4 regions of the Rhizobium grahamii genome follow, and region 2 is predicted to be linked to each of the others. Evidence: predicted binding sites of a transcription regulator. Region 2 holds the regulator's gene; each other region holds the start of a gene.

Region 1 (8,067 bases), 1.4 Mb from region 2:
CAGTGCTTTGGAAGCCCAATCGGGTTTTCGAGGTGTTCGTCAAATTAATATCGGCCATGCCGGTGACGCGCAGAAGGTTCGCGTCGATGATTGTTGCCGGCGTCACACGCGGCTTGGTGCCGAAGTTTGCCATGGCTGAGGGATCTACATCGCCAAGAGCGATTTCAGCGACGCCCGGGACGACATCGACGCCAATGCTCGCATTCTTGGGATTGCCGCCCAGGCAGCTGAAGGACGCCAGCTTTGCTTCGGCATAGGCTGCCTCGACATAAAGCGGCACACGCACCTTGAGACCCGCGATCGAGGAAAGGCCCGGGATGCTTGCCTCTATCGCGAGGCGAATTTGTGCAGTTCGGACTGCTGCGCCCGTGGCGCCGACGGCATTGAATGCAATGCCCTTGGGCCGTTCGCCGATCGAGAGTTTCAGGGTGATACTTGTCAGCCCGGGCACCGTGCCGGCAAGATTGATCGCCACCTGGTTCTTCTGGTTTGCCGCCATCGCGGTCGCCGAGAGAATATCCATGACGGTCGCATTGACGAGAAGATGCGAGCCGCTGCCGATCACTCTTTCGCTCATGGGACCGAGATCAACCAGATCCTTGAGCTTCACCTTCAGCTGCGTCGATCCCAGACCCTTCTCAAGAGATGTGAGCACCTTGGTAACGGTCGAGGAGAGGCTCTGCGTTTTGCCGAGCGTATTCAACAGCCGCGGATAGGAGATGTCTGTATTCAGCAGATCATCGTAAGTCGCCGCCTGCAGATTGAGGCTCGTGGCGAGCAGATCCAGATAGGACAGGAGATCGACGTCCGCCGACGCGAGGGCTTCGTAGTCGGCCACCTTTAGCGACACGGTCGTACCGAGCAGGCTGCCAAGCAGCGCATTCAGGACACCACCGTTCAGACTGGCGAGACGTGAACCGATCGAGAAGGCCGCGATTTTCGAGGCAGAGGCGGTTCCGACGGCGCCAAGTGTCGGAGGGGTTGCAAACGACGCAGCGAATGTCAGTTCGGCCTTCTGCTGCACTGCAACCTTTACGGCATCGTACGGTTGGACGCCGGCGACAAATCTCTGCGCCGCCGCCACTGTCGGGTCGGCGACATAAACGCCAGGCGTGTACTGAACCACAGCGTCGTACTGAGAGAGCTTCCCGGTGTCGGAGGGGAGACTGCCCGACGGCGTCAGATAGCCATTGGTGGTTTTCACGGCAACGTTGAGGCCGTTCTTTTGGAAGCTCGCGACCAGATTGGAGGATGCATTGGCGATGTCGGAGGCAGCGACGATTGCGCCGATATCGCTCAACTGCTGCAGCCGCCGCTGTTGCAGCGTCATCATGCCGTAGTCGACGCCAAGCGCGAGCGTATAGAGGATCAGCGGTGCACAGAGCGCCGCCATGATCGCCACATTCCCCTCCCTAGCGGCAAGGAAATTGACAAGAGACCGATTCCTTACAGTCATATGCCACCCATGCGGATCGTCGCAAAACGACGAATTGTCGTGCTTGGAAGCGGAAATGTATAGAGATTCCAGATAGGTAGTGCGCGCGCGTCGTATTCCGTGGTGACCGTGAACTGGTTGCTGTTTTGTGGATCGGTTGCCACTGTAACCTGCAGCTTCTTCCGGTCGATCAGCGGATCGTTCAGCGTCGAGACGGCGATGTAGTTGTTGACGAGCGTGACGCGCTCTTGCTCCGAGATGCCGGCAACCGCCGTGCGCGCCGCGTCGGCGGTAAGCTGCTGCAAGGCGTGGGCGGCACTTAGATAGATTCCGTAGGCGATGAGCGTCAAAACGACCAGAAGGAATAACGGCGCCACGATCGCAAATTCGATGGCGGCAGCGCCTCGTGTACTCGACAGGAGGCGGCGAATGGTATTCATGATGACCACTCCTTACGCTGGTCGAAGCACGTTCGACGACAACCCAAGGATACATTATCATTTATTAAGTTTTGCTTACCTAATAAACCCACTGCGTGCATTCTCATCGAGAGGGCGCGATGGTAAGCTTTCGCGGGAAAGTGGTGCAGGTATGGTTTTCGCCCATTTTTTCAGGTGCTTGGCGCAGGCTGCTTCGCGGCCCAGTGGATCGACTGATCCAGTTGGGCAAATTTGGCCGCCTGCCAATAGAAATAATCCTCTATGAAAATTTGGGACAGCCATAGGCGCCCGCGGACCTTTTCCCAGCCGAGCAACTTGTCGGCTTCGGCCTTTTTGAACATCCGCTTCAGATTCGTCAGCGAGATTCCGAACTCGGTCGCGATCTCCGTCGGGCTTACCCCATCGAGGACGACGCGATCGTGCTCCCGGGCATCATCGGGCAAGCGACTGATGAGATCGTGCAGCACAAGCCCTCCGATATCCGACCATAGGAAATGGCCGATGCTCTCACGCGGGTGCTTCCAGGCGGCATCACGTATCAGGGCAGTGGCAGCGTGCGGTTGCGCCAATGTGAAGAGGTCGGGCTTCGCCTGGGTGACAGCCGCCCGGTTTCCACCGTCGAGCTGATCCAAGCAAGCCATGTGCCCGAGGAACCAAGAGAACATGGCTTCCTCGCTCGCGTCGGTCGTTTCAAGACGACGGACGCGCCTGTCGGGTGTTTCATCCGGCACGTCGCGCAGGAAGCGATAGGCGACCAACTCGGCTAGAAACGACGCAGCGGTGTTCCTGCTCGCGACATCGAATTCCACGGCCGCCTGCATCAGCCTGCTTGCAGTCAGCCCCGAGAGGGGATCGCTTCGATCACGACCTGCGTGCATGGCGAACAGCGTCTGCGTCAACAACCACTTGCGGTGCGATGCTGCAAGCCGCGCCAGGCGTGGTGTCTTCCTGTGTATCTCGATCAGGTGGAGCGCTATCTTTCGCTCGATAGCGAGGAAGGCGGGGTGATGCAGTATTTCCTGACTGTCGTGCAGCTTGCCGACGAGCCTGGGTCGAGAAGCGAGCGTATGAAATTCATCCATTTTCTTTGTAACAATGTATCGACGACTAAAGTTGGCTACTGGAATATTTGAAGTACAATTTCAATGCTCTACTCACCGACAAGCAGAGATCGTAGCAATATAGTTAAGCGGCGCCCGCCGGATCAGTCCGGGATCTTCTGATGCAACCTGGCAATTTCCTCCCGCAAAGCCGCGATCTCGGTCAGCACGTGCATATCGATCTTCTGATGAAGCGACAGTACTTCCAGCTCGGCCTTGAGATTGACCTCATAGTCCTTCGCGGCTTCGAAACGGTCACGTTCCGCCTGCCGGTTCTGCGACATCATGATGATCGGCGCCTGGATGGCAGCCAGCATAGACAGGACGAGGTTAAGGAAAATGAAGGGGTAGGGATCGAAGGCACGCGTCAGGAGGACGACCGTGTTAACGATGCACCAGAAGACCAGAAAAGCCAGGAAGGCCAAAATGAAGCTCCAGGAGCCTCCGACCCGCGCGATCGAGTCGGCGAGGCGCTCGCCGGATGTGGATTCGGCCTTTAGCGCGGCGTTTATGTCCGTGGAAATGATCTTGCGCTCGTGCGCTTTGGCGAGCACGCGCTTCTCTATGTCTCCAAGTTCATCGGGGGACTTGCCGAAGTGGATATGAACAAAATTGGGCAGGTTATGCATGGATCGACTCCCGATACGCTCTTCGATTTTCGGGGCGAGTATTCCTTTATGGCGTCAAATTGCAATCGACCATTAAGTTAGGTTCCGGAATCTTCAGTGCCTGCTGTCTCGGGGAAAAAGCGGGCGCGTGACTGCGCCTTTCCGAACATGATGTCATGCTGCAGATAGCGATAGTCGCGAACCAAGGGATCCAGTCCTGCTGGCTTCAGTACCCAATCCGGCGTCGGCGTGCCGTCGCGGGCGATAAGCTGATAACGATCGACGATCGGATACTTCTTCTGCATCCGGCCCAGGAAACCGGTATAGTAGGGGTGCTCGTAGCCAGCGAATTTCAGGAGATGATACGGCAACATCGACGGGCTGACAGTGCCCACATCGCTCTTGCTGCCCTTCCTGTTCGACCAGATGACCAGCGGCGTCTCGTGTTCCTTCTTCATCACCTCTACCGGCGCCTTGCGGGTGGCGACCTGGTCCGGCATGTAGCCGGTCGTCATGTAGACGCTGCCCAGCGGAGGAAGGTGATCTCCCCACAGGATGATGATGGTCTCGCGATCGCGCTTTGAGGCCCACTCTGTCAGCATCCTGAAGCTGTCGTCGGCTTCCTTGATGCCTTGGGTGTAGGTCGTAAGCGTTGCCCGCTCGGCATCGTTGAGGTTGCCCTGGATGTCGATGCTGTTGTTTGCGTAGCGGTTCGGCTCGTAGGGGCCGTGACCCTGGAGGGTAACCCCGAAAAAGAAGAAGGGACGATCAAGCCCGTCGGCTTCCTGCATGATCTCCTTCATCAACGAGTCGTCTGAAGCGAAAATGCCGCGCTTCTCCATAGCAGGCATCGTTTCCTCGCTTCTGAACTCCTCGAAGCCGAAATCCTTGTAGACCTCGTTGCGGTTCCAGAACCAGCCGCTGAAGGGGTGAAGCGCGCGAGCGACATATCCCTCGCTGCGGAAGAACGTTGCGAGCGACGGTACGTCGGTGCGGATATACTGCTGATAGGGAATGCTGCCGTAGGGCAGGAAAGCATTCGAGAAGCCGGTCAGCGCCTCGAATTCGACATTGGCGGTCATGCCTCCGAATTCCGGCGAGAAGACATAGCCTGACTGCGCGGCGCGAATGTTCGGCATCGGGTCGGCGGAAAGCGTGACCGAATTCAGCCGCGTCGGGTCCCAGAAGGACTCGCTCATCAGCATGATCACATCCGGCTTTTCGCTCGGCCCGCGCAGGTAGCCATAATTGCGAGCGGGAATGGCGTCGAGCGCCTGGGAGCCGAACCCGCTCGGTGCTGCGACATCGGCCATCGGCACGTTGAAGATGAAGGCCAGGATGAAGCCGTTGCTGCGATAGTTCTCTTTCTGGTCCCACATCATGGGCACGACCTGCAGGCGGTCGCGGATCCACGAGTACTGCGAGTAGTCCATCAGCGAGCCGAATGCGAAAATGACCGGCAGGCCGAGGCAGAGGCGGCGCACGCGCGCCTTGTGAGACACCCTCGGCAAATGGCGCCAGCAATAACGCCAGGCCATAACGAGGCCAGCCGCAAAGACGACAATGCCGATGACGAGCGCCACCGCTGTCAATGGCCGGTCCCGAACCATGACGGGCAGCAGTTCTACGATCTGGCGACCGAACAGCACGTCAGACGGATACAGCGGATCGCTGAGATAGTGCTGCTTCTGATTGGAAACGAAGGCCGGAATCAACACCAGCGGCACGATGATCAGAACGGATTGGAAGCGGCGGCCGAACGCTGCGTCGAGAGACAGCATCAGGACGGTGAGCATCACGACCGTCGTCATGCCGGGACGTGCCGTCGATGTCAGGAAATCACCGACGTCGGTGAGGCTGCCGCGAGCAATTATCTCCACCGCAATCGTGGCGAACAATGCGATCAGCGTCGAGAGGAGAATGCCGATCCCAGCGCGCACTGCGGACGAGCGGATGCTTGCGTCGATCCCGGAATAGAACGACACGACGCGCACCGCCGCTCCGGATCTAATTACTTGCGCGATCAACGCCTCAACTCCAACGTCATGAAAACTTCATGGAACTGTCACATCCGCGTCATGAACGCTAGATGAACCGATTAAGTTTCCCGAGATTGCGCAGCTTTTTATCGTTGTAGGCCAATGGCGTAGGGGGAGGGCGTCGCATTGCCGTCCTTGCGCAGGGCTGCCGCCTATCGTAGTTGATGATCACCACCCGGCAGCGAGGAGGACGAAGTGCGGAGTTCGGTTGAGATTTACAATGTACGAACGGGCGAAACACGGATCGTTTGGCAGACGGAAGAACTTGTCGAGGCGCCGAATTTCGCGCCCGACGGACGCTATCTCCTGCTGAACGGCAACGGGCGCCTCTACCAGCTGTTGCTCGACGGATCCGGCCGTGTTGAGGAGGTCGATACAGGCTTTGCCGTCACGTGCAACAACGACCATGGTATTTCTCCCGACGGATCGCAGATCGTCATCTCCGACAAGACCCAGTTCGGCAAGTCGACGATCTATGTCCTGCCTATCGAGGGTGGGACACCGCAATTGGTGACACCGAAGCAACCTTCCTATTGGCACGGGTGGTCGCCCGACGGGAAAGAGCTTGCCTACTGCGGCATCCGCGACGACCTTTTCGATATCTATACGATTCCGGTCAACGGCGGTGAGGAGCGACGGTTGACGCACGGCGAAGGCCGCAACGACGGGCCGGACTATTCTCACGACGGTCGATGGATCTACTTCAATTCAAGCCGCACCGGGCTGATGCAGATCTGGCGTATTCATCCTAACGGCAGCGGCCTAGAGCAGGTCACGCACGACAATTACGGCAACTGGTTTGCGCATCCGGCGCCTACGAACGACAAGGTGCTGATCCTTTCCTACGACCCCGATGTCTTCGATCATCCCGCGATCTAAACGTTCGCTTGCGGATGATGGACATGGACGGCGGCAACCTCACCACCCTGTTCGAGCTTTTTGGAGGGCAGGGCACCATCAATGTTCCGAACTGGTCACCTGATGGTGACGAGTTTGCCTTTGTGCGTTACTTCCCGGTACCGGACTGACCGCTTGCGCCAACCGGCCGTTCCCGGCATAGAGGCGGTGTCAGGTGCCCGCGACAAGGCGGGAGAATCGGGAATCCGGTGAAAAACCGGAACGTGCCCAACGCTGTAAGGCTGACGTTTGCCGCATGATACCACTGGTCCAACCGGGAAGGCGCGGCAGACGGACGACGCCAAGTCAGAAGACCGGCCCGACAATCATTGACTGCCCCGCGTGGACGGCGGGCGGTGGTATTGTTGGGGATTAACGATGCGACCAAACACGTTGGAGCCGCTCGCAAGAGCAGGCGCTTTTGCGCCGGATGAACAAGAAAGCGTCTACAAGGCGATCAAGACCAGGCGGGATGTCCGGTCGGAATTTCTGCCCGATGCCGTGCCGGACGAGGTTATACGCCGTCTGTTGGACGCCGCCCATCACGCGCCGTCTGTCGGCTTCATGCAACCGTGGAACTTCGTTGTCGTCAAGGACGACGCCGTGAAAACCGCAGTCTGGGAAGCCTTCAATCGGGCAAATCTTGAAGCTGCGGAAATGTTCAGCGGCGAGCAGCAGGCGACTTATCGTTCGCTCAAGCTGGAGGGTATCAGAACCGCGCCCCTTGGGCTCTGCGTTACCTGCAACCCGGACCGCTGCGGCGACGTCGTGCTCGGGCGCACTCATAACGCCCGCATGGACTCCTATTCGACCGTCTGCGCGATCCAGAACCTCTGGCTTGCCGCTCGCGCTGAAGGGATCGGCGTCGGCTGGGTAAGCATTTTTCGGGAAGACGAACTGAAGCATATTCTGGGCGTGCCGGAGCGGATCGAGATCGTCGCCTGGCTGTGTATCGGTTACGTCGACCGGTTTTATAGCGAGCCCGAACTTGCCGTAAAGGGATGGCGCCAGCGATTGCCGCTGGAGGAGCTGGTGTTCTCCGATCACTGGGGCGAGAGGGATCCGGAATTCGCGTCGTCTATTGCTGCTGCGGCTGAGGTCCCTCCACGGCCGGGTTCTTGAGGTCGATGGTTCCCTGATCGCCCGCCAGGAATTTCGGGCCGACCTGCCGGACCTTGTTGCTCTGCGGATCGTAGGGCCGGTCCGGCACCTGCGGCTGTGGTGCTGCTGCCGGGGAAGCGGGCGTGCTGGTAGCCGGCTTGGTCTCGATCGTCGTGATCGATCCTTTCTGCGGAGGCTCTGCGGTCGCCGACTGGCTCTTGCGCATGCGCTCGTAATAGCCGTTGAGATCACATGTGCACGACGTCTTCTCGCCGGGCTTGCGGTTCTTGTAGGCAAAGGCGTTCGGCATGGCACTATAGGAGGCGCCGGTTCGCGCGGATATCATGTTCGACGTCTCGGTGTTCGAGACGTCGTGATAGAAGAGTTCGGTTTCGATCCCCGGGCACATTTTCGAACATGTCTCGGCATCGCGCGCGAAATCGAATG
Region 2 (8,067 bases):
AGCCCGTCCATCATCGAAACCTCCGTCCGCGGTGGATTCCCCGATGACATCAAGTCTCAGCCTGCCGCCCAGCAGAATCTGAATTACGGTATGGTCAGCGCGATCGCGCGCGGTCTGCCGTCGCTGACGCCGGAAGAAATCGGCGCTGGCGCAGGTGATCCGGCTGCCCTGCAGGCGAAGCTCGCGGCAAAGGGCGTCCCGCTCGCCGGCGAGCCGCAGCCTTACATGATTGAAGCCGCCCGGAAGCTGAACGCGGAAAGTGGCGCGAGCCGCGCTGTGATGACTGCCGTCGTTCTGGCCCTGGCGCTCGCCGGCGGTTTCTATGCTCTGCGCGAGGTCGCACCCCGCTTCCGTGCTCGTAACCGCGTCGAGCGCGTCATGCTCTGGGGCCTGCTCCTGGCATCGTCGATCGCGATCCTCACGACCATCGGCATCGTACTGTCGATGCTGACCGAGGCGGCCCACTTCTTCGCTGCCGTGCCTGCGGCCGATTTCTTCTTTGGCACCGTCTGGGATCCGCGCTTTGCCGGCGCCGGCAGTTCGTCCTTCGGTCAGTTCGGCCTGATCCCGCTGCTGCTCGGCACGCTCTATATCGGCTTCGTGGCCATGCTGGTCGCGGTACCGGTCGGCCTGTTTGCTGCCGTCTACATGGCGGAATACGCGGCACCCAAGGTTCGCTCGCTGGCCAAGCCACTGCTCGAAGTCCTCGCGGGCATCCCGACCATCGTCTACGGCTTCTTTGCGCTGATCACCGTCGGCCCCTTCCTGCGCGATCTCTCCTCGCAGGTGAACGGCCTTCTGACTGGCAACTACACCAACTTCATTCAGGCGCAGAGCGTTCTGACTGCCGGTATCGTCATGGGTATCATGCTGATCCCGTACGTCTCCTCGCTGTCTGACGATATCATCACCGCCGTGCCGCGCGCGCTGCGTGACGGTTCGCTTGGCCTCGGTGCAACGCGTTCGGAAACGATCAAGAAGGTCGTTCTTCCGGCAGCCCTTCCCGGCATCGTCGGCGCGCTGCTGATGACTGCCTCGCGCGCCATCGGCGAAACCATGATCGTCGTGCTTGCGGCTGGTGTCGCAGCCCGCATCCAGATCAACCCGTTCGAGCCGATGACGACGGTGACGGTCAAGATCGTCAACCAGCTGACAGGCGACCTTGAGTTCACCTCGCCGCAGACGCTGGTTGCCTTCGCGCTAGGCATCACGCTGTTCTTCATCACGCTTTGCCTCAACATCTACGCGCTCTACATCGTGCGCAAATACCGGGAGCAGTACGAATGACGGATATTGTTTCCCCCGCAGGCGTCATTGTCTCCAAGGCGCCCGCCCGCCGCGATATCGGCATCAAGCGTCGCTACGCCGCCGAGCGTCGGTTCCAGGCATACGGCATTGCTGCCATCTCCTTCGGCCTGATCTTCCTCGCGATCCTGCTGACCACCGTTATCCGCCAGGGCTATACGGCCTTCCAGCAGACGGCGATCACGCTGCCGATCGAGTTCAGCGAAAAGACGCTGGACCCGAACAACAAGCGCGCCACCGATCCATCGGTGCTGATCGCGGCCAACTATCCGGTGCTGATCCGCGATGCGATGGTCAAGACACTCGGGCTCAATGCCTCCAGCCGCCCGGACATGCGCGACGCCTCGGCAATGATCTCCAAGGGCGCGCCCATCGTGCTCCGCGACATGGTCGTCGCCGATCCGTCGCTGATCGGCAAGACCGTGAATGTCACGCTTCTCGCGGATGCCAACATCGACTCTGCCAACAAGGGCCAGATCGATCTCAAGGTTGACGAGAAGAACCGCAAGGTCAACGACAAGCAGGTCGGCTGGATGCAGCAATTGACGGCTAGTGGCGCCCTGCACAAGGACTTCAATACCGGCCTCTTCGTCAACGGAAACTCCAGCCGTCCGGAGGCAGCAGGTCTCGGCGTCGCCCTCATCGGCTCGCTTTATCTGATGCTGATCGTTCTCGCCCTGTCTCTGCCGATCGGCGTTGCCGCTTCGATCTATCTCGAAGAGTTCGCTCCGAAGAACAGGCTGACCGATCTGATCGAGGTCAACATCAACAACCTCGCGGCTGTTCCCTCGATCGTCTACGGTCTGCTTGGTCTCGCTGTCTTCATCAATTTCGCCGGTCTGCCGCGTTCGGCGTCGCTCGTCGGTGGTCTTGTCCTGACACTGATGACCCTCCCGACCATCATCATCGCGACCCGCGCAGCGCTGCGCGCCGTGCCTCCGTCGATCCGTTCGGCAGCGCTCGGCCTCGGCGCTTCAAAGATGCAGATGGTGTTCCACCACGTTCTGCCGCTGGCAATGCCTGGCATTCTCACCGGCACGATCATCGGTCTGGCGCATGCGCTCGGCGAAACCGCGCCGCTGCTGCTGATCGGCATGGTCGCCTTCGTCGCCAACGCGCCGGCGACCCCATGGATCCTTCGACGGCTCTGCCCGTGCAGGTCTACATGTGGGCAAACGAAGCCGAACGCGCCTTCGTGGAGCGCACATCCGGAGCAATCATCGTCCTGCTCCTGTTCCTCATTGTCATGAACCTCGGAGCTATCCTCCTGCGTCGTCGCTTTGAGCGCCGCTGGTAAACGGAGTAAACATTATGAACATGTTGACGGAAGCAGCAGTTGAGAAAGCGGTTGATCAGAAGATGAACACCATTCCTTACAAGATGATCGGCCAGGACGTTTCGGTTTACTACGGCGAAAAGCGCGCGCTCTTCGACGTCAAGCTGAACATTCGCGAAAACACGGTAACGGCGCTGATCGGCCCATCCGGTTGCGGCAAGTCTACCTTCCTGCGCAGCCTGAACCGCATGAACGACACGATCGACAATTGCCGTGTCACCGGCAAGATCACGCTCGATGGCGACGATATCTACGATCCTGATATCGACGTGGTCGAACTGCGTGCCCGTGTCGGCATGGTGTTCCAGAAGCCGAACCCGTTCCCGAAGACGATCTATGAGAACGTCGCCTACGGCCCGCGTATCCATGGCCTTGCCAAGTCCAAGGCAGATATGGACCAGATCGTCGAACACAGCCTGCAGCGTGCCGGCCTGTGGAACGAAGTGAAGGATCGCGTTCACGAGTCCGGCACCGGCCTTTCCGGCGGCCAGCAGCAGCGCCTCTGCATTGCTCGCGCCGTCGCCGTCAGCCCTGAGGTCATCCTGATGGACGAGCCGTGCTCGGCCCTCGACCCGATCGCGACAGCGAAGGTGGAAGAGCTGATTCACGAGCTGCGCGAATCCTACACCATCGTCATCGTGACGCACTCGATGCAGCAGGCGGCTCGCGTTTCGCAGCGCACCGCCATGTTCCACCTCGGCAATCTCGTCGAGGAGAACGATACCGACAAGATGTTCACCAACCCGGATGATCCGCGCACGCAGGATTACATCATGGGCCGCTTCGGTTGATTTCCAACGTCGGAACCCCTCACGATATTCAAGGATGATCCCATGGCATCGACACATATTTTCTCTGCCTACGACGACGACCTGAAGTACCTTTCCCGCCGGATTTCTGAAATGGGCGGCCTGGCCGAGCAGATGGTATCGGACGCTGTCCGCGCCCTCGTGAACGGCGACACGGCGCTGGCCCAGAAGGTCATCTCCGACGACGTGATCCTCGATCACGCCGAACGCGAAGTCGGCGACAAGGCGATCGTCACGATCGCTCGCCGCCAGCCGATGGCTGCCGACCTCCGCGAGATCATGGGTTCGATCCGCATCGCCGCCGATCTCGAACGCGTCGGCGACCTCGGAAAGAACACGGCCAAGCGCGTGATCGCGGTGCAGAACACCGGCGTGCCGCGCAAGCTCGCCCGTGGCCTCGAACACCTGTCCGAGCTGGCCCTGGTTCAGCTCAAGGAAGTGCTCGACGTCTACACGAGCCGTGCGGCCGACAAGGCAAAGTCGATCCGCGAGCGCGACGAGGAAATCGACGCGATGTACACCTCGCTGTTCCGCGAGATGCTGACCTACATGATGGAAGATCCACGCAACATCACGAGCTGCACGCATCTCCTGTTCTGCGCCAAGAACATCGAGCGCATCGGCGACCACGCCACCAACATCGCCGAGACGATCTACTACATGGCCACCGGTGCCCAGCCGGAAGGCGAGCGTCCGAAGGACGACACCGCCAACACCGTCGGTGCGGTGACGGAATAAGCGTTCCGGACCACGCCCCCAGGAGACCGAAACGAATGATCCCGAGAATAGCTGTTGTCGAAGACGAAGAAGCACTGAGCGTGCTTCTTCGCTATAACCTTGAGGCTGAAGGCTTCGACGTCGACACGATCTTGCGCGGCGATGAAGCCGAAATCCGCTTGCAGGAACGCACACCGGACCTGTTGATTCTCGACTGGATGCTGCCGGGCGTTTCCGGCATCGAGCTGTGCCGTCGTCTGCGCATGCGCCCGGAAACCGAACGTCTGCCGATCATCATGCTGACGGCGCGCGGCGAGGAGAGCGAACGCGTTCGCGGCCTTTCGACCGGCGCCGACGACTACGTCGTGAAGCCGTTCTCGACGCCGGAACTCGTCGCCCGCGTCAAGGCGATGCTTCGCCGTGCGAAACCGGAAGTTCTGTCGACCCTGCTGAAGTGCGGCGACATCGAACTCGACCGTGAGACCCACCGTGTCCACCGCAAAAGCCGTGAGGTTCGCCTGGGGCCGACGGAGTTCCGCCTTCTCGAGTTCCTGATGGCGTCGCCCGGTCGTGTGTTCTCACGCTCGCAGCTGCTCGATGGCGTCTGGGGTCATGACATCTACGTCGACGAGCGCACTGTGGACGTCCATGTCGGTCGTCTGCGCAAGGCGCTGAATTTCTCCAACATGCAGGACGTCATCCGCACCGTACGTGGTGCCGGTTACTCGATGGAAGCCTGAGGCTTCCATCCTGCTCCCAGCAAGAACGAGCAGCTGGGGGCTCGTCATGTGGGTAAGTCGCGAAGATCAGACTTCTCGCGAAACTCGCTCGACAGCGGCGGCAAGGCCCGCCGCTGGACTGGTCAGGGGTTTGGGGTCGCCTTTCACCAGATCCGCAGCACCTGCCATCGATGCCTTGCGAGAGCGACGATTGAGGCTCCCTCGCGATAGGCGGCATCGGCCGCCTCGGCAACGGCCGATAAATAACCAACACGATCGCCAGCCTTAAACAAGTCCCATGCTCCGGGGACACGGCGAACCTCGAACGGCGTTTGAGTTGCCGCAGTTGCCGCAGCAAACAACCGTGCGGTTGGCTCCAGGGTTGTTTCAACCGCGCAGAGGACGGCGATCCTTCCCCCGACCCGAACTGCCTGTTCTGCCAGGACGGCATCGATGCGAAGGGTAGGGACGGGCATCGTGCCCTCAAGTTCATCGATGGACGGCCCCAGGGTCGAGCATGTCAGGACAACAGCATCTGCGGTCTGGCCAAGCGACCGCAACACCGAGGCTGTCTCGCGGGCAATATCATCTGTCAGTCCGCCGGCTTGCTCGGCATTCGCGAGAAAATCTGCCCGAACCGCATGGGAGAGCACGTCTTTGGAAAGGCCAATCTCTCTGGCCGCGGCCTCGAAAACAGCAATATTGCTATCGGCCGTATGCAGGCAGGCTATTCTCATCGCGTTCTCCGGTCCGAGCAGCCACAAAATGGCATGGGGCTGATAGCTTCCTGGAAGCGCGCGTGCCCGACGTACATTGTTGCTGTGTCGGGGGCTCGAGCCCAACAAAAAAACGGGCCCGCGAAGGCCCGTTCCTATTCCTTATCCGGCTTCCGGATCAAGCGACCCGGTTGGCGGCCTTCCGGCGCTCGTTGACCGGCTGGTAGGCCATGCGTTGATGGTACGTGCAATACGGGGAGTTGTCAGGAGACTCGCAGCCGCAGAAGTGGAAGTCGTCCTTGAGCGGATCGCCGACCGGCCACTTGCAGGTGCGCTCGGTCAGTTCCGTCAGGCCGAGGCGGCGAGAGATCGGAACGACGACGTTCGAGGCAGGGCGGAACCGGACTTCCTCGACCGCATCGATATCGATTTCTTCCTTCAGCATGGTTGCGCCCTGCTGCCGGGTAACGGTGCGGGTCGCAACGCGCGATGCATAGTTCGGAGCGCGGGGAGCGGTCGTGGTGCGCTTCGGCGTGCGAACGGTCGTCGCGTTACCGCCGGCCTTGGCCCGGCCGGGCAGGCTGAGACGGTGGACCTTGCCGATCACGGCGTTACGGCTTACACCGCCAAGTTGTGCTGCGATTTGGCTGGCGCTCAGTCCTTCGGACCATAGCTTCTTCAGCTTCTCTACGCGCTCGTCTGTCCAGTTCATGCCCCTGTCTCCGCCTTGTTAGCGTTGGTGTAGGCAGAATCCTTCACCGTCGCCCCGGACGTATCCGAGGCAAGAAACGCTTGCTCGATTTTTGGTGACTAGTTCCGCCGCATGCAGTCTAGTAATTGAGTTTTAACCTAGTGTGAGGCCGACTCCGTGACAAGAGTCGGTTGAATCGCCGGGAATCGAATTTGTGGTTTTTCCCCAACTTGCTCGTGAGGAGAGTCATTTCTGCAACATTGCTTGTTGATAGTTGGCGTCGCCCCGATTAGCCGCTTGACGCATGCAGTAAATCCTCAGTTTTGTTGACATCGCAGTGCGAAAAGTAAATAGTGCTGCTCGCCGCCGAAAGGCGGCATTTTTAATTTTCCGGGCCTGCTTTTCTTAGCCGGAGTCCGGCTGCTGATGGTCAATGACAGGAGATCGCGCCATGGCTGAAGCCGCGCTATACGATACCTACTCTCGCGCCCCTTTGCGGTTCGAGCGAGGAGAGGGTGTATGGCTGATCACCGAGACCGGCGAGCGATATCTGGATTTCGGGGCGGGCGTGGCGGTCACTTCAGTCGGTCATGGCCACCCGCATGTCGTAGGCGCATTGAAGGAGCAGGCAGACAAGGTCTGGCACCTCTCCAACGTTTATGAGATTCCGGGCCAGGAAGCCTTCGCCAAGCGCCTGACCAACGCAACTTTTGCGGACAAGGTGTTCTTCACCAACTCCGGTGCCGAGGCGCTGGAATGCGCCATCAAGACGGCTCGTCGTTACCAGTTCTCCAAGGGGCATCCGGAGCGCTTCCGTATCGTCACTTTCGAAGGTGCCTTCCACGGCCGGACGCTGGCAACCATTGCCGCCGGCGGTCAGGAAAAGTACCTGGAGGGCTTCGGCCCGAAAACACCTGGCTTCGATCAGGTCGCCTTCGGTGACATCGAGGCCGTGCGCGCTGCCGTCACCAACGAGACTGCCGGCATCCTCATCGAGCCGGTACAGGGCGAGGGTGGTATCCGTCCCGCGACGACGGAATTCATGAAGGCGCTGCGCCAGCTATGCGACGAACATGGCCTTCTTCTCATTCTTGATGAAGTCCAGAGCGGCGTCGGCCGCACCGGCAAGCTGTTCGCGCACGAATGGTCTGGCGTCACGCCTGATATCATGGCCGTGGCAAAGGGTATCGGCGGGGGCTTCCCGCTTGGCGCCTGCCTCGCAACCGCGGAAGCGGCTTCTGGTATGAAGGCTGGCACCCATGGTTCCACCTATGGCGGAAATCCGCTGGCAATGGCGGTCGGCAATGCCGTGCTGGATGTGGTGCTTGGAGAAGGCTTCCTTCAGCAGGTGCGCGACGTTTCCCTGGTCTTCCGTCAGGGGTTGGCGTCCTTGAAGGATCGCTATCCTGACGTCATCGAGGATGTCAGAGGCGAAGGTCTGATGCTCGGCGTCAAGGCCGCCGTGCCATCCGCCGAATTGCTGCAGGCGATGCGAGCAGCCCACCTTCTTACTATTCCGGCCGGCGACAACGTCATCCGTCTGTTGCCGCCACTCGTCGTCACACCGGACGAAGCCCGTGAAGGGCTCGCCCGCCTCGAGCGTGCCGCGGAAACGGTACGCGCATCGGCAAAGAAGACGGCTTGAACGGAAAGGTGATCTGCCGAACGGCAGGCGTAACAGGTATACACAATGGCTTCCCCGAAACACTTCCTCGACCTCTCCGCAGTTGAAGCATCCGATCTGCGGCTCATCATGAACGACGCCATCTCCCGC
Region 3 (8,067 bases), 1.4 Mb from region 2:
TTCGGCGAGCGCGCTGGCGTATTTGCGAACTTCGGGCGTGTTGCCGATCACCTCGGGCAAATCGGCAAGACGCGCCCGCAAGTCACCGCAGATTGGTGCGACTTGCGCATAGGCGGGGGTGGAAAGAGCAATCAGAAGCGCAAAAGACAGGTTCCGGCGTTTCAAGGCATCGTCCCGCGGATAAACGACAAACGTGAGAGGCGGCATCACCGCCTCTCCTTCCTAGCCTGTTTATCTTAACAAGCTGCCGCCTGAACCCTAACGCATTTTCCCGATTTGTGCCAACTCACGCCGGCTGGGAAGCCTCGACGACCGCGAGCGCCGCCATATTCACGACGCCGCGCGAGGTAACCGACGGCGCCAGAATGTGCGCGGGCATGGCCGCTCCGAGAAGGATTGGGCCGACGTGCAGGCCGTCGATCATCGACTTGACGACGCCAAGCGTGATGTTGGCCGCATCGAGGTTCGGGAAGACGAGCAGGTTGGCTTCGTCGTGCAATGTCGTGTCCGGCATGACGCGCTTGCGCAAAGCCTCGCTGATCGCACTTTCACCATGCATTTCGCCGTCCACTTCAAGCTCCGGAGCGCTGTCACGCACCAGCTTGAGTGCCGCGCGCATCTTCGTGGCGCTCTCGGATTCACGCGATCCGAAATTCGAGTGCGATACGAGTGCAGCGCGTGGCGTGATGCCGAAGCGCTTGATCTCTTCGGCGGCGAGAACCGCCGATTCGGCAACCTCTTCGGCCGTCGGATTGAATGTCACATAGGTGTCGGTGAAGAACGTGGCGCCGCGCTGCGAGATCAGGAGGCTCAGTGCGGAGAAGTCGCGGACGTTCTCGCGCTTGCCGATGATCTGGCGAACATCGCGCAGGTGTTTTTCGTAACGTCCTTCGAGACCGCAGATGAGGGCATCCGCTTCACCACGCTTCAGAGCAAGCGCACCGATAACGGTCGTGTTCGTACGAACGATCGTGCGAGCCGCTTCAGGAATGACACCGCGGCGACCGACGAGCGAGAAGTAGAGGTCGACATACTCGCGGAACCGCGGATCGTCTTCGGGGTTAATCACGTCGAAATCGGACAGCGGGCGAATGCGAAGACCATAGCGCTGCAAGCGCGTCTCGATGACCTGCGGGCGGCCGATGAGGATCGGCTCCGCGATGCCTTCTTCCAGCAAGACCTGGGCGGCACGCAGTACGCGCTCGTCCTCACCTTCCGAGAAGATCACACGCTTCTTTTCGGCATTCTTCGCAGCGGCAAAAATCGGCTTCATGACGAAGCCGGAGCGGAAGACGAAGCGGTTCAGCTGGTCGAGATAAGCGTCGAAATCTGCGATCGGGCGCAGAGCGACACCGCTTTCGGCGGCAGCCTTCGCAACGGCCGGCGCGATACGCAGGATGAGGCGTGGGTCGAACGGCGACGGAATGAGGTAGTTCGGCCCGAAGATCGGGGTTTCGCCCGAGTAGGCGCGGGCGGCGACATCGGAAGGCTCTTCGCGCGCAAGTGCTGCGATGGCGCGAACCGCCGCCATCTTCATTTCTTCGTTGATCGTGACGGCACCGCAGTCGAGCGCGCCACGGAAGATGAAGGGGAAGCAGAGTACGTTGTTGACCTGGTTCGGGAAATCCGAACGGCCGGTGCAGATCATGGCGTCCGGGCGTGCCGCACGCGCAAGATCGGGCATGATTTCAGGCGTCGGGTTTGCGAGCGCCATGATGAGCGGCTTCTCCGCCATCTGTGCCAGAAGTTCGGGCTTCAGCACACCTGCGGCTGAGAGGCCGAGAAACACATCGGCGCCGCCGATGTTTTCCGCCAGCGTGCGTGTGTCGCTCTTCTGCGCATAGACGCTCTTCCACTCGTCCATGAGCTCCACGCGACCTTCGTAGACGAGGCCTTCGATGTCATGAACCCAGATGTTCTCGCGTTTTGCGCCAAGTGTTACGAGAAGATTGAGGCAGGCGAGGGCAGCCGCGCCAGCGCCAGAAGCGACGATCTTGACCTCATCGATCTTCTTGCCGGCCAGTTCGAGGCCGTTCAGGATGGCGGCCGCGACGATGATCGCCGTGCCGTGCTGGTCGTCGTGGAAGACCGGGATCTTCATCTTTTCGCGCAGGCGGCGCTCGATCTCAAAGCACTCAGGCGCCTTGATGTCCTCGAGATTGATGCCCCCGAAGGTCGGCTCCAGGGATGCCACGGTCGCCACCATCTGGTCGACGCTTGTGGCATCAACCTCGATATCGAAGACGTCGATATTGGCGAATTTCTTGAAGAGAACCGCCTTGCCTTCCATGACCGGCTTCGAGGCGAGCGGGCCGATGTTTCCGAGACCGAGAACAGCCGTGCCGTTCGAAATGACGGCCACGAGATTGGCGCGCGAGGTGTAGTCGGCAGCCGTTTCCGGATTGTCGCGGATGGCGAGACAGGGCGCCGCAACGCCCGGAGAATAGGCGAGCGCGAGGTCGCGTTGGTTACCGAGTGGCTTGGTGGCCTGGATCTCCAGCTTGCCCGGACGGGGATAGCGGTGGAAGAAAAGCGCCTGCTCATCGAGGCTCCCGCCTGCCACGTTCTTTTCCGTCTTGGGTTTGTCGTGATGATCCATCATCGCCTCCGGCTGCCGCATGCTGTCTTTTGGAGTGCCTTCAATACATCAATCGAACTGCCGTAACAGTCAGAATTTCAGAAGCAATGGCGAAAAGCGCGCAATTGTGAGGCGTAGCGCGGACGCTGACGCTCGCAGCGGTGGGAAGACTGCCGCTATGTCATCTTCCTGAAACACGAGTCTGGTTTTCAGGGGGCAGATGAAGCATGGGGCACAGGTGGAATGCCTGTGAAGGAAAATATGGATACCCGCCACTTCCGTACGCTCTTTATTTCCGACGTGCACCTCGGCTCGAAAGCCGCGAAGGCGGACTTTCTTCTCGACTTTCTGAAGTATCACGATGCCGACACGATCGTCCTCGTCGGCGACATCGTCGACGGATGGCGGTTGAAGCGTAGCTGGTATTGGCCGCAAGACTGCAACGACGTCGTCCAGAAGCTGCTCCGGAAGGCACGCAAGGGGACGCGTGTCGTCTATATCCCCGGCAATCACGACGAGTTTCTCCGTGATTTCCCCGGCATGCATTTCGGCGGTATCGAAGTTGCCGAACGCATGATCCATGACACCGCCGACGGCAAGAGATATCTCGTTCTGCACGGTGACGAATTCGACGTCGTCGTCCGCAACGCGCGTCTGCTCGCCTATCTCGGCGACTGGGCCTACGACATGGCGATCATGATCAATATCGGTCTCGCCGCCGTTCGCCGTCGCCTCGGCATGCCATACTGGTCGTTCTCGGCCTGGGCAAAGCTTCAGGTCAAGCACGCCGTCAACTTCATCGGCGAGTTCCAGAGAGTGGTCGCCGACGAAGCCAGGAAGAACAATGCTGATGGTGTGATCTGCGGTCACATCCACCACGCGGTCATGGAAGACATCGACGGCATTCGCTACATCAATACCGGTGACTGGGTGGAAAGCTGCACTGCCATCGCCGAGCATCAGGACGGAACATTCGAACTGATCGAGTGGCGCCAGATCGCGGATAGCCTTCCGCTGGCGCTGCCGGTCAACCCGCAGGGCGAGCTGGCACAACAGGCTGCCTGACGTTTCTGACCAACGGGATACCGACGCCTTTAAGGCGTCGGAGCGTGGCATCACCGCGACAGATTAGATTTATTTTTGAAAACGATTTGGCGGGCTATTTCTCGCCATAGTCGCTCGTAGGTTGATGTGTTAGGCAACGGTCAGTTTCCTTACAGGTCTACCAATGATTCCCGCTCAAAATCCTTCCTCGGGCGAGGGCGCGCCTGCGCACTTTCGATTGCTAAGTGCCCTATCTTATTGTGCGCCGCTCCTCGTCAACGGTGTGGCCTTGCCGTTCTTCCCGGTGTGGCTTGCCCTTCATGATTTCAACGACCACGAGATCGGGATGATACTGGCGGTTCCGATGGTCGTCCGCGTTCTCGTGGCGCCTGTCGTGGCCATGTACGCAGACCGGATGAAGGAGAGGGCGGACGTTCTCCTGTTTTCCGGCGGCCTGTCGTTGCTGACGGCCATTGCGCTCTATTGGACAACAACCTTCTGGCCGGTTCTGCTCGTCTATACGCTCCAGGGGGCGACCTTTTCCTTCTACGTGCCTGTTGTCGAATCGATCGTGATTTCGGGTGTTCGCCGCTGGGGGCTGGACTACGGCTCGATGCGGGTATGGGGATCGGTCGCGTTCATCGTCTCCACGCTGGTCGGCGGGCAGCTGGTCGGGCGCTGGGGCGGCGAAATGGTCCTTCCTGTCATGACGTTCGGTTTCATCATGACCATTGTCATGGCCCTATATTGCCCGCGGATCGGACCGACGCGGCGGCGCGGCACGCCGGTCGACCTTCCGGCGGCCACCGGGAGTTCCCTGAGGCAGCCTCATCTTCTGGCCTTGCTCATCGGCGTTGCGATCCAGCAGTCCAGCCACGCCGTGCTGCAGGCTTTCGCCACGCTCTACTGGCACGAACTCGGCTTTTCGGGAACACAGATCGCGTTGCTCTGGAGCGCCGGCGTCGCCGCGGAGGTGACGGTCTTCTTTCTTTCCAGGCGCCTTAACCGCCGGTTCGATGCATGGACACTGATCCGCTTCGGCGCGGCCGTGAGCGTCTGTCGGTGGATTCTGTTTCCGATGCACTGGGGATTTGCAGGCTTCTTCCTGCTTCAGTGCCTGCACTCGTTTACCTACGCCTTCGTCCACACCGGCGTACAGCGTCGCATCGTCGCGTCGGTCCAGGAGACGCAGGAGTCTTCGGCGCAGGGCGCCTATTTCTTCTATAACGGCATGTGCATGGGGCTGATGACGATCGCCGCGGGTTACATCTACGCGGCACTCGGGCTGGCAAGCTATTATGTGATGGCGTTCGTGGCGCTGGCCGGCCTCGGCCTGATCATCGTCGCCTACTACCTTCAGCCCCAGAGATCTCTTTCGGGTGGCCAGACGAGAGAGGCAGCGTAGCGCAAGCCGGGCTGCCGATCCCGGGCCAGTAACAGCGGGCCATCGAGATCGACGAAATCGGCATCCTGCGCAAGCAGGACCGCCGGCGCCATGGCAAGCGACGTGCCGACCATGCAGCCGAGCATGATCTTGAAGCCGAGCCTCTGGGCCTCCAGCTTCATGGCAAGGGCTTCCGTCAGCCCGCCCGTTTTGTCGAGCTTGATGTTGATTGCATCGTAGCGATCGCGAAGGCTCGCGAGGTCGCCCGTATGATGCACGCTTTCGTCGGCACAGACGAGAATCGGACGTTCGATTTCGGCAAGAATTTCATCCCGGCCGGCTGGCAGAGGTTGCTCGACCAATGCGACCCCCGCCTTGGCTGCAATCTGCAGGTGCCGCGCAAGATTTTCTTCGGTCCACCCCTCGTTTGCATCCAGAATGATCGTGCTCTCGGGCGCGCCGCCTCGGACCGCAAGAATCCGGCTCTCGTCATCGGCGGTACCGACCTTCACCTTCAAGAGCGCGCGATCGGCATTCTTGCGCGCCTGATCTGCCATGAATTCTGGCTCGCCGAGCGAGATGGTGAAGGCGGTCGTGAGCGGATGCGGGTTCTGAAGACCGAGGCTAGCAGCCACCGATTTACCGCTTCTTTTCGCCGCCAAGTCCCATAAGGCGCAATCGACTGCGTTTCTGGCCGCGCCGGGTGGCATTGCCTGCGCCAGATCGCCGAGTTCGAGACCGCCTTCAAGGAGAGGCCGCGTGGCCTCGATCTGCGCCGTGACACTTTCAATGGTCTCGCCGTAGCGACGATACGGAACGCACTCTCCCCATCCGGTGACGCCGCCGTCCTTCAGGACACAGGTAACGACCTCGGCGGTCGTTTTGCTGCCGCGCGAAATCGTGAAGGTGCCGGCGATGGGGAAGGAGCTGGTTTCAATTTCGAGGGACCGTGGCATATTTGCAATCCTGCACGCATAGAAATTTGGTTGGGCTTGAGTATATTGATCGCTGCGGCGAACAATGGTTCGCGAGTCGGCAATGTCGCCGTAAGCCTTGAAAGATACAAGCATTTTGAAGTCCGAGCCCCGCAACGCCGCCTCACTGCACGTGGACGACCAAGCAAATGGGTCGGATGTACACGCCCATCTCGAGGGTAACTGGCGAAGCGCCAACATCCATTTCGTCCTGAAGGATTTCGAGAAGCTGACGGCGCGGGACAGCCGTAGCGTCACACTCGATCTGTCGCAGATTTCCGACATCGATACGGCCGGCGTCTGGCTGCTGTGTCGCCTGAAAAAACAGGTCGAAAGTGCCGGCGGCACGCTGACGTTCGAGGGCAGCAACCCACATATCGACGAGCTGATCGCCTCCTTCTCGGAAGAGCCCTCAAAAAGCGACGCCGAGCCTGCACCGAAGCTCTCCTTCGCAGAACGTATCTTCGCGCCGATCGGCAAGATTGCGTTCGATCTCTGGAACAACATCGCGGCCGCCATGTACATTCTCGGTTCGGCGGTCCGCGGCGCGCAGATGAAATTCGGTCGCGGCAGCGGTGTGTCACCCGCCTCAATCGTCAATCAGATCGACCACATGGGCGTTCGCGCCGTGCCGATCATTCTGCTGATGTCGTTCCTGATCGGCGCGATCATCGCGCAGCAGGGCGCGTTCCAGCTCAGATATTTCGGCGCCGAAGTCTTTGTGGTCGACCTTGTCGGTATTCTGCAGTTGCGTGAAATCGGCGTTCTTCTGACGGCGATCATGATCGCAGGTCGCTCCGGCAGCGCCATTACGGCTGAAGTCGGCTCCATGAAGATGCGCGAGGAAATCGACGCCCTGAAGGTCATGGGCCTGAACCCGGTCGGCGTTCTGATCTTCCCGAGGCTCGTCGCGCTGACGGTGGCGTTGCCGCTGTTGACCGTTATCGCCAACTTCGCATCGCTGGCCGGCGCCGCCGTGGTGGCCTGGGGATACTCCGGGATTACCTTCGCCAACTTTATCGCTCGCCTGCACGAGGCGATCACGCTGTCGACGGTCCTGTCGGGAATGATCAAAGCGCCGTTCATGGCGCTCGTTATCGGTATCGTTGCAGCGGTAGAGGGCCTAAAAGTAGGTGGCAGTGCTGAGTCGCTCGGCCAGCACGTGACTTCGGCGGTCGTCAAAGCGATCTTCGTGGTCATTCTGATGGACGGGCTTTTTGCCATGTTCTATGCGGCGATTAATTTCTGAGGGTGCAAGTGGAAGAAGAGCAGACGGAGATCGAGGGCGAAAAGGGGCGCGATATCGTGCTCTCGGCGCGCGACGTGACCGTCGGTTTCGGTTCCAAGGTCGTACTCGACAATCTGAACCTGAATATCTACCGGGGCGAGATCCTGGGTTTCGTCGGCGCTTCGGGCACGGGCAAATCCGTTCTCATGCGCACCGTTCTGCGGCTGCTTCCGCGCCGTTCCGGGCAGATCAAGATCCTCGGGCAGGATTTCGATGAGCTGGATGAGCCGCAACGCAATGCCTTGGACATGCGCCTCGGCGTCCTCTTTCAGCAGGGCGCGCTGTTTTCGTCGCTGACCGTGAAGGAAAACATCCAGGTCCCGATGCGGGAATATCTGGATCTGCCACAGTCGCTCATGGACGAACTGGCGCATTTGAAGATCCGCCTTGTCGGCCTCGCGCCTGATGCGGCGGATAAATATCCTTCCGAGCTTTCGGGCGGCATGATCAAGCGAGCAGCGCTCGCGCGGGCACTCGCGCTCGATCCGGAGCTCGTATTTCTCGACGAACCGACATCAGGGCTCGATCCGATCGGAGCGGCGGAGTTCGACGATCTGATCGCCAAGCTCCGGGATACGCTGGGGTTGACCGTGTATATGGTGACACACGACCTCGATAGCTTGTTCTCCGTATGCGACCGCATCGCGGTGCTCGGGAAGAAGCGAGTCATGGTGGAGGGGACGATCGACGACATGCTGGCCTACGACGATCCGTGGGTTCAGGCTTATTTCAAAGGCAAGCGCGCGCGTTCGATCGTGCCGCAAGACACCCACGCCGGCGCCGCCGAAAGGTTGGCGCA
Region 4 (8,067 bases), 260 kb from region 2:
ACACCGCCAACAATACGACAGAACTGATCGCCCTGCTCGAAGCCGTTAAGTGGATCAACGCCAACGCCACGGAGGAAACGGCCGTCGTCTGGTCCGATTCGGCTTACGCCGTCAGAGGCTGCAATCAATGGCGCCACATCTGGAAGAACAACGGCTGGAAGAAGATCAGCGCCAACACGAAGCTCCGAGGCCGAACGATCGCGAACGCGCAACTCTGGAAGGCGATCGACGGTCAGCTGTCTCTTAACCGTCTGATGACCATCGCCTGGTGTAAGGGCCATGCGGGCCTTGCCGGCAACGAGCGGGCCGATGAGCTCGCCGAGCGCGGCCGACTGTCCTTGCGCGGCAAGGGCGACCGCTGAACTGCTCACGCCGGTTGACCTTCGCGGCTGTGGCGATTTCCGGTAGGCCTTAAACGCAGCCTTGCCGTGATCAACTCTTGGCTTCGGCCCTTACGCCCACGGGTTCTTCGACAACTGCCATTCCCCGGTCTCATCGGGCTCGACGCGCTTGTTGCCGCGATAGAAGATCGGCAGCCCGGTCTTCTTGTCCATGGAAAAGCGGCTGGGCGTGAACTTCTCGTCCTCGTGTCCGCTGATGGCGAGAGCGAGTGCCTCTTTGAACTTCCCGGCCTTGCACAGGCTTTTGAAGAGTGTCTGATCCATCGCTTTACTCCACTATCGTCGATCGGGATTGCCTGCCATCGACCGGCTGTCGGGTCAACCGTCAACGACAGCAGGCTCGGTTGGAAATCCCGGAAAAGGCGCCGATTGGCTGATTTTTGGCTGCGCGCGGCCCGTCTGGCTTTCGCGGCCGCCGAAAGCTCCCATTATGACAGTCCTTACATAAAACTGACATTGGAGCTTCACGAACCGGGACTAATGCACTCCCCCATATCGCATCTGGACTATGAGGAAGAGCATGATGTTCGAACTGAAGAATGTCACCCGCCGTTTCGGAACCAAGACTGCCGTCGATTCCGTGACGCTCGACATTCCTCAGGGACAGATGGTCGGGATCATCGGCCGTTCCGGCGCCGGCAAGTCCACGCTTCTGCGCATGATCAACCGCCTGCAGGAGCCGACGTCGGGCTCGATCCATTTCGCCGGCGTCGAAGTCTCGCGTCTGCGCGGTCATGCGCTGCGCAACTGGCAGCGCGATTGCGCGATGATCTTTCAGCAGTTCAATCTCGTGCCGCGCCTCGACGTGCTGACGAATGTCATGCTCGGCCGTCTCAACCATCGCTCGACCACGATGAGCCTGCTTGGCGTTTTCAGCCGCGAAGAGCGCATCCATGCCATTGCCGCGCTTGAGCGTCTCGGTATCGAGCAGACGGCGCTGCAGATGGCCGGCACCCTGTCGGGTGGCCAGCAGCAGCGCGTCGCCATTGCCCGCGCCCTGATGCAGAACCCGAAGATGCTGCTCGCCGATGAGCCGATCGCCTCGCTCGATCCGCTGAACGCCAAGATCGTCATGGATGCACTCCGCGACATCAACGAGCGTGAAGGCATCACCGTCGTCACCAACCTGCATACGCTCGACACCGCGCGCAATTACTGCGAGCGCATCGTCGGCATGTCGGCCGGTCGCGTCGTCTTCGATGGCAAGCCGTCCGAACTGACGGCCGAAGCCGTCAAGCAGATCTACGGCACCGACAAGGACGGCGCCGGCATCGACGAAACGATGACGTCGACCGCAATCAACATTCCCGCGGCCGCGGCCGCGCAACAATCCGCCGGCTTGCAACCGCTGGCGCTGGCCGGTCTCTGAGAGGGGCGGCCTCGATCGTAAGCCTGCGTTATGGGCACACTTCTTCTTAAACAGAATTGCCGGAGACCCCGGTCAATCAGGAGAGAACCATGTTGAAGAAAGCACTTTTTGCCGCCACGGCGCTGTTTGCGCTCGCTGGCGTTTCGCATGCTGCCGACCTCAAGGAATTCCGCGTCGGTATCCTCGGTGGCGAAAACGAAGCCGATCGTCTTCGCAACTACGCCTGCCTTTCCGATCACCTGAAGAAGGAATTCGGCTTCGAGAAGGTCTCGCTCTTCCCGGCCGCCGACTATGACGGCGTTATCCAGGGTCTCCTCGGCGGCACGCTCGACTTCGCCGAACTCGGCGCTTCCGGCTACGCAGCCGTCCATATCAAGGACCCGAAGGCTGTAACACCGATCCTGACGACGCAGCAGGAAGACGGCTCGACCGGCTACTACTCGATCGGTCTCGCCCTGAAGTCCGCCGGCATCAAGGACATCAAGGACGCCAAGGGCAAGAAGCTCGGCTACGCCGATCCGGACTCCACGTCTGGTTACCTGATCCCGCTGACGCAGATCCCGAAGGACACCGGCGTTCCGAACGACAAGTACTTCGCTTCGACGCAGTTCAACGGCGGCCACGAGAACAACCTTCTCGCCGCCTATGACGGCAAGGTCGACATCGCTGTTGACGATAGCTCGGGCATCGGCGACTTCAAGGACGGCTACACCTCCGGCACCTTCCGCAAGGCTGTCGACAAGGGCACCGTCGATCCGAACAAGCTCGTTGAAGTATGGCGCTCGCCGCTCATCCCGAACGGCCCGCTCGTCGTTCGCAACGAACTCGGCACCGAGTGGCAGGCCAAGCTCACGGACTTCTTCATGAAGCTCCCGCAGACGGACGCCAAGTGCTTCGCAGCCATCGAAGGCGGCGACTTCAAGGGCTACTCCAAGGTCAAGCCTGACTTCTACAACGCGATCATCGACGCTCGTAAGGCTGCCATCGGCGGCTGATCGATCTCCAGATCGAGAGGGGCGGCCCTTGTGGCCGCCCTTTTTCCTGCCAAGAAAGCGGACATCGTTTCATGACTTTTGCCGATCCTCATTCCCAGACGCACCGCGCGCAGCAACCGCAGCAGAGCGCCCATGAAATCGGCGAGGCGTGGAGCAAAATGGTCGCGCGCCGACGCCTCTACACCGGTCTCGGCCTGTTGATCCTGTTCGTCGCTTTCGTCAGTTCCGTGAAGTTTGCCGACGAAAGCAATGCCGGCCATTTCATCGAGCGTCTTCCGCATCTGTTCGATTTCGTGAGCTGGCTCGTTCCGAAAGACTGGAACGACGTCTGGCGGGCACTGTTCGATATCGAAAGCCCGAACCACCAGACCGGCGAAGAATACAATTTCGCGCTCGGTCGCGTGCCCGTATGGGGCAGCTTCTACATTCCCGAATATTTCGAGCTGATGATCATCACGATCAACATCGCGCTGGTCTCGACCATCATCGGCGTCGTCTTCGCAATGCCGCTGAGCTTCCTCGCAGCTCGAAACCTGTCGCCGTCTTCGCCGCTGCGCATCGTCGTCAAGCGCTTCATGGAGTTCCTGCGCGCCTTTCCCGAGATCGTCATTGCCGGCCTCTTCGCCGCGATCCTCTCGATCGGTCCGGTCGCCGCCATCATCGCCGTCAGCCTCCACACGATCGGCGCGCTCGGAAAGCTCTTCTACGAAGTCGTCGAAAACATCGACATGAAGCCGGACGAAGGCATGAAGGCCGTCGGCGCCAGCTGGGCCGAGCGCGTCCGCTTCGCGGCCTTGCCGCAGGTTCTGCCGAATTTCATGTCCTATGCGCTGCTGCGGCTTGAAGTGAACGTACGCGCCTCCACCATCATCGGCGCCGTCGGCGGCGGCGGCATCGGCGAGGAGCTGAAGCTTTCCATCTCGCGCGGTTTCGGTGCCAAGACCGTGGCACTGGTTCTGTTGCTCTTCATCACCATCGTCGTGGTTGATCAGTTCTCCGCATGGCTGCGCCGCCGCCTCGTCGGCGAGCATGCCTTCCTTCTGCAGCATTGAGGTCCGCCATGACGGTGATCGACGCCAACCGGATGCATGAAATCGAACTCCGCTATCCGGATTACTTCAAACGTTCCTTCCGTCAGCGGTTCGGCGGCCTGATGATCGTCATCGCGACGCTGCTCTACGGCGTTTACGCCACCTGGTTCTTCGACCTGCCGAAGCTGCTGGCCGAAGCGCATTGGGAACGTGTCGGCCTCTATCTCAGCCAGTGGGTGAGCTATGACGTCCAGCCGGAGTTTCGCATCGGCGATACCGGCATCACCGTCAAGTATCCGCGCTTCTCGCCGCTGGGCGACAACCCGCATCCCGATTGGGTGGTCAACAACCCGGATGGCAGCGTCTCGGTTTCGGTGAGTGGTGAGAGCCGCACGGTCACGGTTTCGAAGACCGAGGCCGTCGTCACCGCCCACGGCATCACTGTCCCGGTCGAACTCTCGGGCGGTGCGCCGAAGGTCGTGGGCCCCGTCCCGAGCTGGATGACCGTCTATGACGACAACGTTCTTGCCGATCTCGGCTTCGCCGGGGATGTCAGCATTTCCGCCGATCGCGTGAAGATCCGCAAGCGCTTCCTGGGTTGGGCGAACTTCGTCTTCGACACCCAATCGCCCTTCTTCGACAAGCCGGCCGGCGAGGTCCTGAGCCTGATCGTTTCGGGTCCGGAACTGAAGCCTGGTCAATCCAACCTGTCGCTCGCTTTCGACAACATCTGGTACAACAGCGCCTGGCAGCATGGCGATGTCTGGACCAAGCTTTTCCAGACCATTGTCATGGCCTTCCTCGGCACTTTGCTCGGTGCGCTGGCAGCCTTCCCGCTGGCGTTCCTGGCAGCGCGCAACATCACGCCGAACAGGCTGTTGAATCAGGTCCTGAAGCGCTCCTTCGACTTCCTGCGTTCGGTCGACATGCTGATATGGGCGCTGTTCCTGACCCGCGCCTTCGGCCCCGGTCCACTCGCCGGCTCCGGCGCGATCTTCCTCACGGAAACCGGCACGCTCGGCAAACTCTATTCCGAAGGCCTCGAGAATATCGACAATAAGCCGCGCGAAGGCATCAAGTCGACAGGTGCGTCCACGATGCTCACGCACCGCTACGGCATCATCCCGCAGATCGTTCCTGTCTTTGTCAGCCAGACGCTTTACCAGTGGGAATCGAATGTCCGCGGTGCGACGATCATCGGCGCCGTTGGCGCGGGCGGTATCGGCCTGAAGCTCTGGGAATCGATGCGCACCAACGCGAACTGGGAAAACGTCGCCTACATGGTTCTTCTCATCCTGATGGTTGTGTTCCTGTTCGACATGGCCTCGAATGCCCTGCGTCACCGGCTGATGGGAACGAAGTCACATTAAATGTGAGGATCGGCTTCGGCCATCATCATTCTGTCACGGAAATCTTTTAGCCGGAAACCGGCCTTGCAGTTGCCGCGCAAATCGCGGCAGACTGCGGCCCGCTTTCAGAACGATTTCCCAGGATACGAGCCTTGCGCTACGCACTCTATTTCACGCCGCCGAAGGATCATCCTTTGAACGGAACGGCCTCGCGCTGGCTGGGTCGCGATGCTTTCACCGGCGAAACTTATCCGGCTCCCGAATATCCGGAAATGCCGGCCGGCGAGCAGTTCGAGCTGACCGCCGATCCGCGCCGTTACGGCTTCCATGCGACGATCAAGGCGCCGTTCAGCCTCGCGGCCTCGGTAACGGAGAAGGACCTGATCCCGGTCGTCGAGGATTTTGCCGCTCGCACGTCTGCTTTCGAGATCCCGGAACTGGTGTTGGGGCAACTCGGCCGCTTTTTCGCGCTCGTACCCGGTTTCCTGCATCCCCCACTTCAGGATTTCGCTGCGAAGGTGGTAAAGTCCTTCGAACCGTTTCGTGCCGCGCTATCGGAAGCCGATGTCGCGCGCCGCAAGCCGGAGGAACTGACGGAAAGCCAGAGGGCCAATCTCCTGCGCTGGGGATATCCCTACGTGATGGATGACTTCGGTTTCCACATGACCCTGACCGGCAAGGTGCCGCCCGAGCGATCCGGCGTGATGAAGGAAATTCTGGCCGAGCGATTTTCGGCCTTCACGGGCCGGCCGCTGGCAATCTCCGGCCTGGCCGTATTCGTCGAGGAGGCGCGCGGCGCCCCGTTCAAAGTTCATTCCTGGTGGCCGCTTGCCGGCGCCGAAAGCTGAAAGACCTGATCCATGAGCAAAGAAACCGTCTTTTCCAATGCGCGTATCGTCCTCGAGGAAGAGATCGTCAGCGGATCGGTCCTCGTCCGCGATGGCAAGATTGCCGATATCTCGACGGGCAGCTCGCATGTCGGCGAAGACTTCGAGGGTGACTACCTGATCCCCGGTCTCGTCGAACTGCATACCGACCACCTCGAAGGTCACTATTCGCCGCGCCCCGGCCTGCGCTGGCACAAGACGGCAGCGATCCAGGCGCACGACGCCCAGATCGTCACCTCGGGCATCACCACTGTTTTCGATTGCCTGCGCATGGGCGCCGACGAAGACGGCGGCTTCGAGCATGGCGAAATGCGCGAGATGGCCGATGCGATCCAGCAGGCCGAACAGGAAGGTCGCCTGCGCGCCGAGCACCTGATCCACCTGCGCTGCGAAGTCTCCGCCGATAACGTGCTGCAGCACTTCGCCGATTTCGAAAACGATCCCTATGTCCGTCTGGTCTCGCTGATGGATCATGCCCCCGGCCAGCGTCAGTTCCAGACGATGGACCAGTACATCTTCTACTATCAGAAGAAGCGCGGCCTCTCGGACGCCGAGTTCGCCAAGTTCGTCGATCGCCGCGTTTCGGAATCCGAACGCAACTCCACGCCACACCGCCTCGCCATCGCCAAGGTCTGTGCCGAGCGCGGCATCACCGTCGCCAGCCACGACGACGCAACGCTTGCCCATGTCGACGAAGCGATCGAGAACGGTGTGCGCCTCGCGGAATTCCCGACGAGCTTCGACGCCGCCAAGGCCTCGCACGGCCACGGCATGAGCGTGCTCATGGGTGCACCGAATGTGGTGCGCGGCAAGTCGCACTCCGGCAACATCGCCGCCCGCGATCTCGCCGAACGTGGCGTGCTCGACGTTCTCTCGTCCGACTATGTTCCGCTCAGCCTGCTTTACGCGCCCTTCATCCTCGCTGACGAGGTCGAAGGAATTACGTTGCCCAAGGCGATCGCCATGGTCACCTCGACACCCGCCCGCACCGTCAGCCTCAATGACCGCGGCCGGATCGCTCAGGGCTTGCGTGCCGACCTCGTCCGCGTTCACCGTGATCACGGCGTTCCGGTCAGCCGCTCCGTCTGGCGCGAAGGGCGCCGTGTCGCATGAACCCGTCGCACGAACCTCACATCGTTCCTGGCACAGAACGCGGCATCATGGTCGTCGTCGTCGGCCCGAGCGGCGCCGGCAAGGACACGCTGATGGCGCTTGCCGCCAAGCATTTCCAGGGCCGCCAGGATGTGCATTTCGTCCGCCGCGTCATCACGCGTGACAGCGAGGCGGGCGGCGAGCACCACCTCGCAGTGTCGAACCAGGGCTTCGCGTCGATGGAGCAGGCCGGAAACTTCGCGGTCTGGTGGGAAGCGCACGGCTTGAAGTACGGCATTCCGGCCGAAGTGTCGGTTTCGCTCGCACAGGGAAACCTTGTCATCGCCAACGGCTCCCGCTCGGCGCTTCACCACTTCAAGGCGGTGTTCCCGCGCCTCAAGGTCATCAACGTGACGGCGCGTGCCGAGGTGCTGGCAACGCGTCTCGAGGCTCGTGGCCGCGAAACGCATGAAGATATCATGGCGCGTCTCGCCCGTGGTCCTTTGACCGTGCGCGGTGATTACGACGTGATCGATCTCGACAACAGCGACTCGCTGGAAGAAGGCGAGCGCAGGATCGTGGATGCGCTGAACAGCTTCCTCGCGGAAGTCGCGTGAGATCGAAGGAGGGACGATGGCGATTGTTGTCGTTCCCTACGATCCAGACTGGCCGAGGCTCTTTATCGAGGTCCGGGCGGAACTAGAGCCGGTGCTGTCGGATCTGGCGCCGGTCTTCCATCATGTCGGCAGCACATCTGTACCGGGTCTCGCCGCCAAGCCAAAGATCGATCTGCATGCCGCCTTCACTGAGCAGCAAGCCTTGCCGGTCGCGATCGAGCGTATCAAGGGCCTGCCCGTCTACACCTTTCACGGCGACAAGTACAACGACCAGAGCTGGGCCTTCACCAGCGGCAAGGGCTCTTATGGTGCCCGGCTCTACCTCT

The links. The regulator PhoB, encoded in region 2, activates phosphate uptake and scavenging genes when phosphate is short. The targets are predictions, from matches to a motif close to TGTCATNNANCTGTCAT.
Region 1: the regulator PhoB is predicted to act here: its motif matches at 5,647-5,663, upstream of FZ934_RS06795 (LTA synthase family protein).
Region 3: the regulator PhoB is predicted to act here: its motif matches at 2,758-2,774, upstream of FZ934_RS06770 (UDP-2,3-diacylglucosamine diphosphatase).
Region 4: the regulator PhoB is predicted to act here: its motif matches at 5,187-5,203, upstream of FZ934_RS17520 (DUF1045 domain-containing protein).

The regions. Positions count from the first base shown of each region.
Region 1 covers NZ_CP043498.1:1,360,131-1,368,197, reverse strand. Annotated here, with positions in the region: gene FZ934_RS06815 (pilus assembly protein TadG-related protein) at 1-1,456, opposite strand, end outside; gene FZ934_RS06810 (TadE/TadG family type IV pilus assembly protein) at 1,453-1,875, opposite strand; gene FZ934_RS06805 (hypothetical protein) at 2,046-2,957, opposite strand; gene FZ934_RS06800 (DUF1003 domain-containing protein) at 3,080-3,604, opposite strand; gene FZ934_RS06795 (LTA synthase family protein) at 3,682-5,538, opposite strand; partial or broken gene FZ934_RS06790 (TolB family protein) at 5,818-6,650, shown strand; cobalamin riboswitch at 6,676-6,856, shown strand; gene bluB (5,6-dimethylbenzimidazole synthase) at 6,898-7,641, shown strand; gene FZ934_RS06780 (DUF2865 domain-containing protein) at 7,598-8,067, opposite strand, start outside.
Region 2 covers NZ_CP043498.1:3,896,746-3,904,812, forward strand. Annotated here, with positions in the region: gene pstC (phosphate ABC transporter permease subunit PstC) at 1-1,287, shown strand, start outside; gene FZ934_RS18810 (PstA family ABC transporter permease) at 1,284-2,555, shown strand; gene pstB (phosphate ABC transporter ATP-binding protein PstB) at 2,617-3,432, shown strand; gene phoU (phosphate signaling complex protein PhoU) at 3,475-4,188, shown strand; gene phoB (phosphate regulon transcriptional regulator PhoB) at 4,224-4,907, shown strand; gene FZ934_RS18830 (aspartate/glutamate racemase family protein) at 5,051-5,623, opposite strand; gene FZ934_RS18835 (GcrA family cell cycle regulator) at 5,781-6,314, opposite strand; gene FZ934_RS18840 (aspartate aminotransferase family protein) at 6,745-7,938, shown strand; gene argF (ornithine carbamoyltransferase) at 7,984-8,067, shown strand, end outside.
Region 3 covers NZ_CP043498.1:1,351,616-1,359,682, reverse strand. Annotated here, with positions in the region: gene FZ934_RS06780 (DUF2865 domain-containing protein) at 1-165, opposite strand, end outside; gene FZ934_RS06775 (NADP-dependent malic enzyme) at 287-2,599, opposite strand; gene FZ934_RS06770 (UDP-2,3-diacylglucosamine diphosphatase) at 2,840-3,643, shown strand; gene FZ934_RS06765 (MFS transporter) at 3,807-5,027, shown strand; gene dgcA (N-acetyl-D-Glu racemase DgcA) at 4,979-5,962, opposite strand; gene FZ934_RS06755 (MlaE family lipid ABC transporter permease subunit) at 6,060-7,229, shown strand; gene FZ934_RS06750 (ABC transporter ATP-binding protein) at 7,226-8,067, shown strand, end outside.
Region 4 covers NZ_CP043498.1:3,634,355-3,642,421, forward strand. Annotated here, with positions in the region: gene FZ934_RS17490 (ribonuclease H family protein) at 1-362, shown strand, start outside; gene FZ934_RS17495 (hypothetical protein) at 453-665, opposite strand; gene phnC (phosphonate ABC transporter ATP-binding protein) at 925-1,770, shown strand; gene phnD (phosphonate ABC transporter substrate-binding protein) at 1,860-2,765, shown strand; gene phnE (phosphonate ABC transporter, permease protein PhnE) at 2,837-3,817, shown strand; gene phnE (phosphonate ABC transporter, permease protein PhnE) at 3,826-5,166, shown strand; gene FZ934_RS17520 (DUF1045 domain-containing protein) at 5,298-5,993, shown strand; gene FZ934_RS17525 (alpha-D-ribose 1-methylphosphonate 5-triphosphate diphosphatase) at 6,006-7,145, shown strand; gene phnN (phosphonate metabolism protein/1,5-bisphosphokinase (PRPP-forming) PhnN) at 7,142-7,741, shown strand; gene FZ934_RS17535 (GrpB family protein) at 7,758-8,067, shown strand, end outside.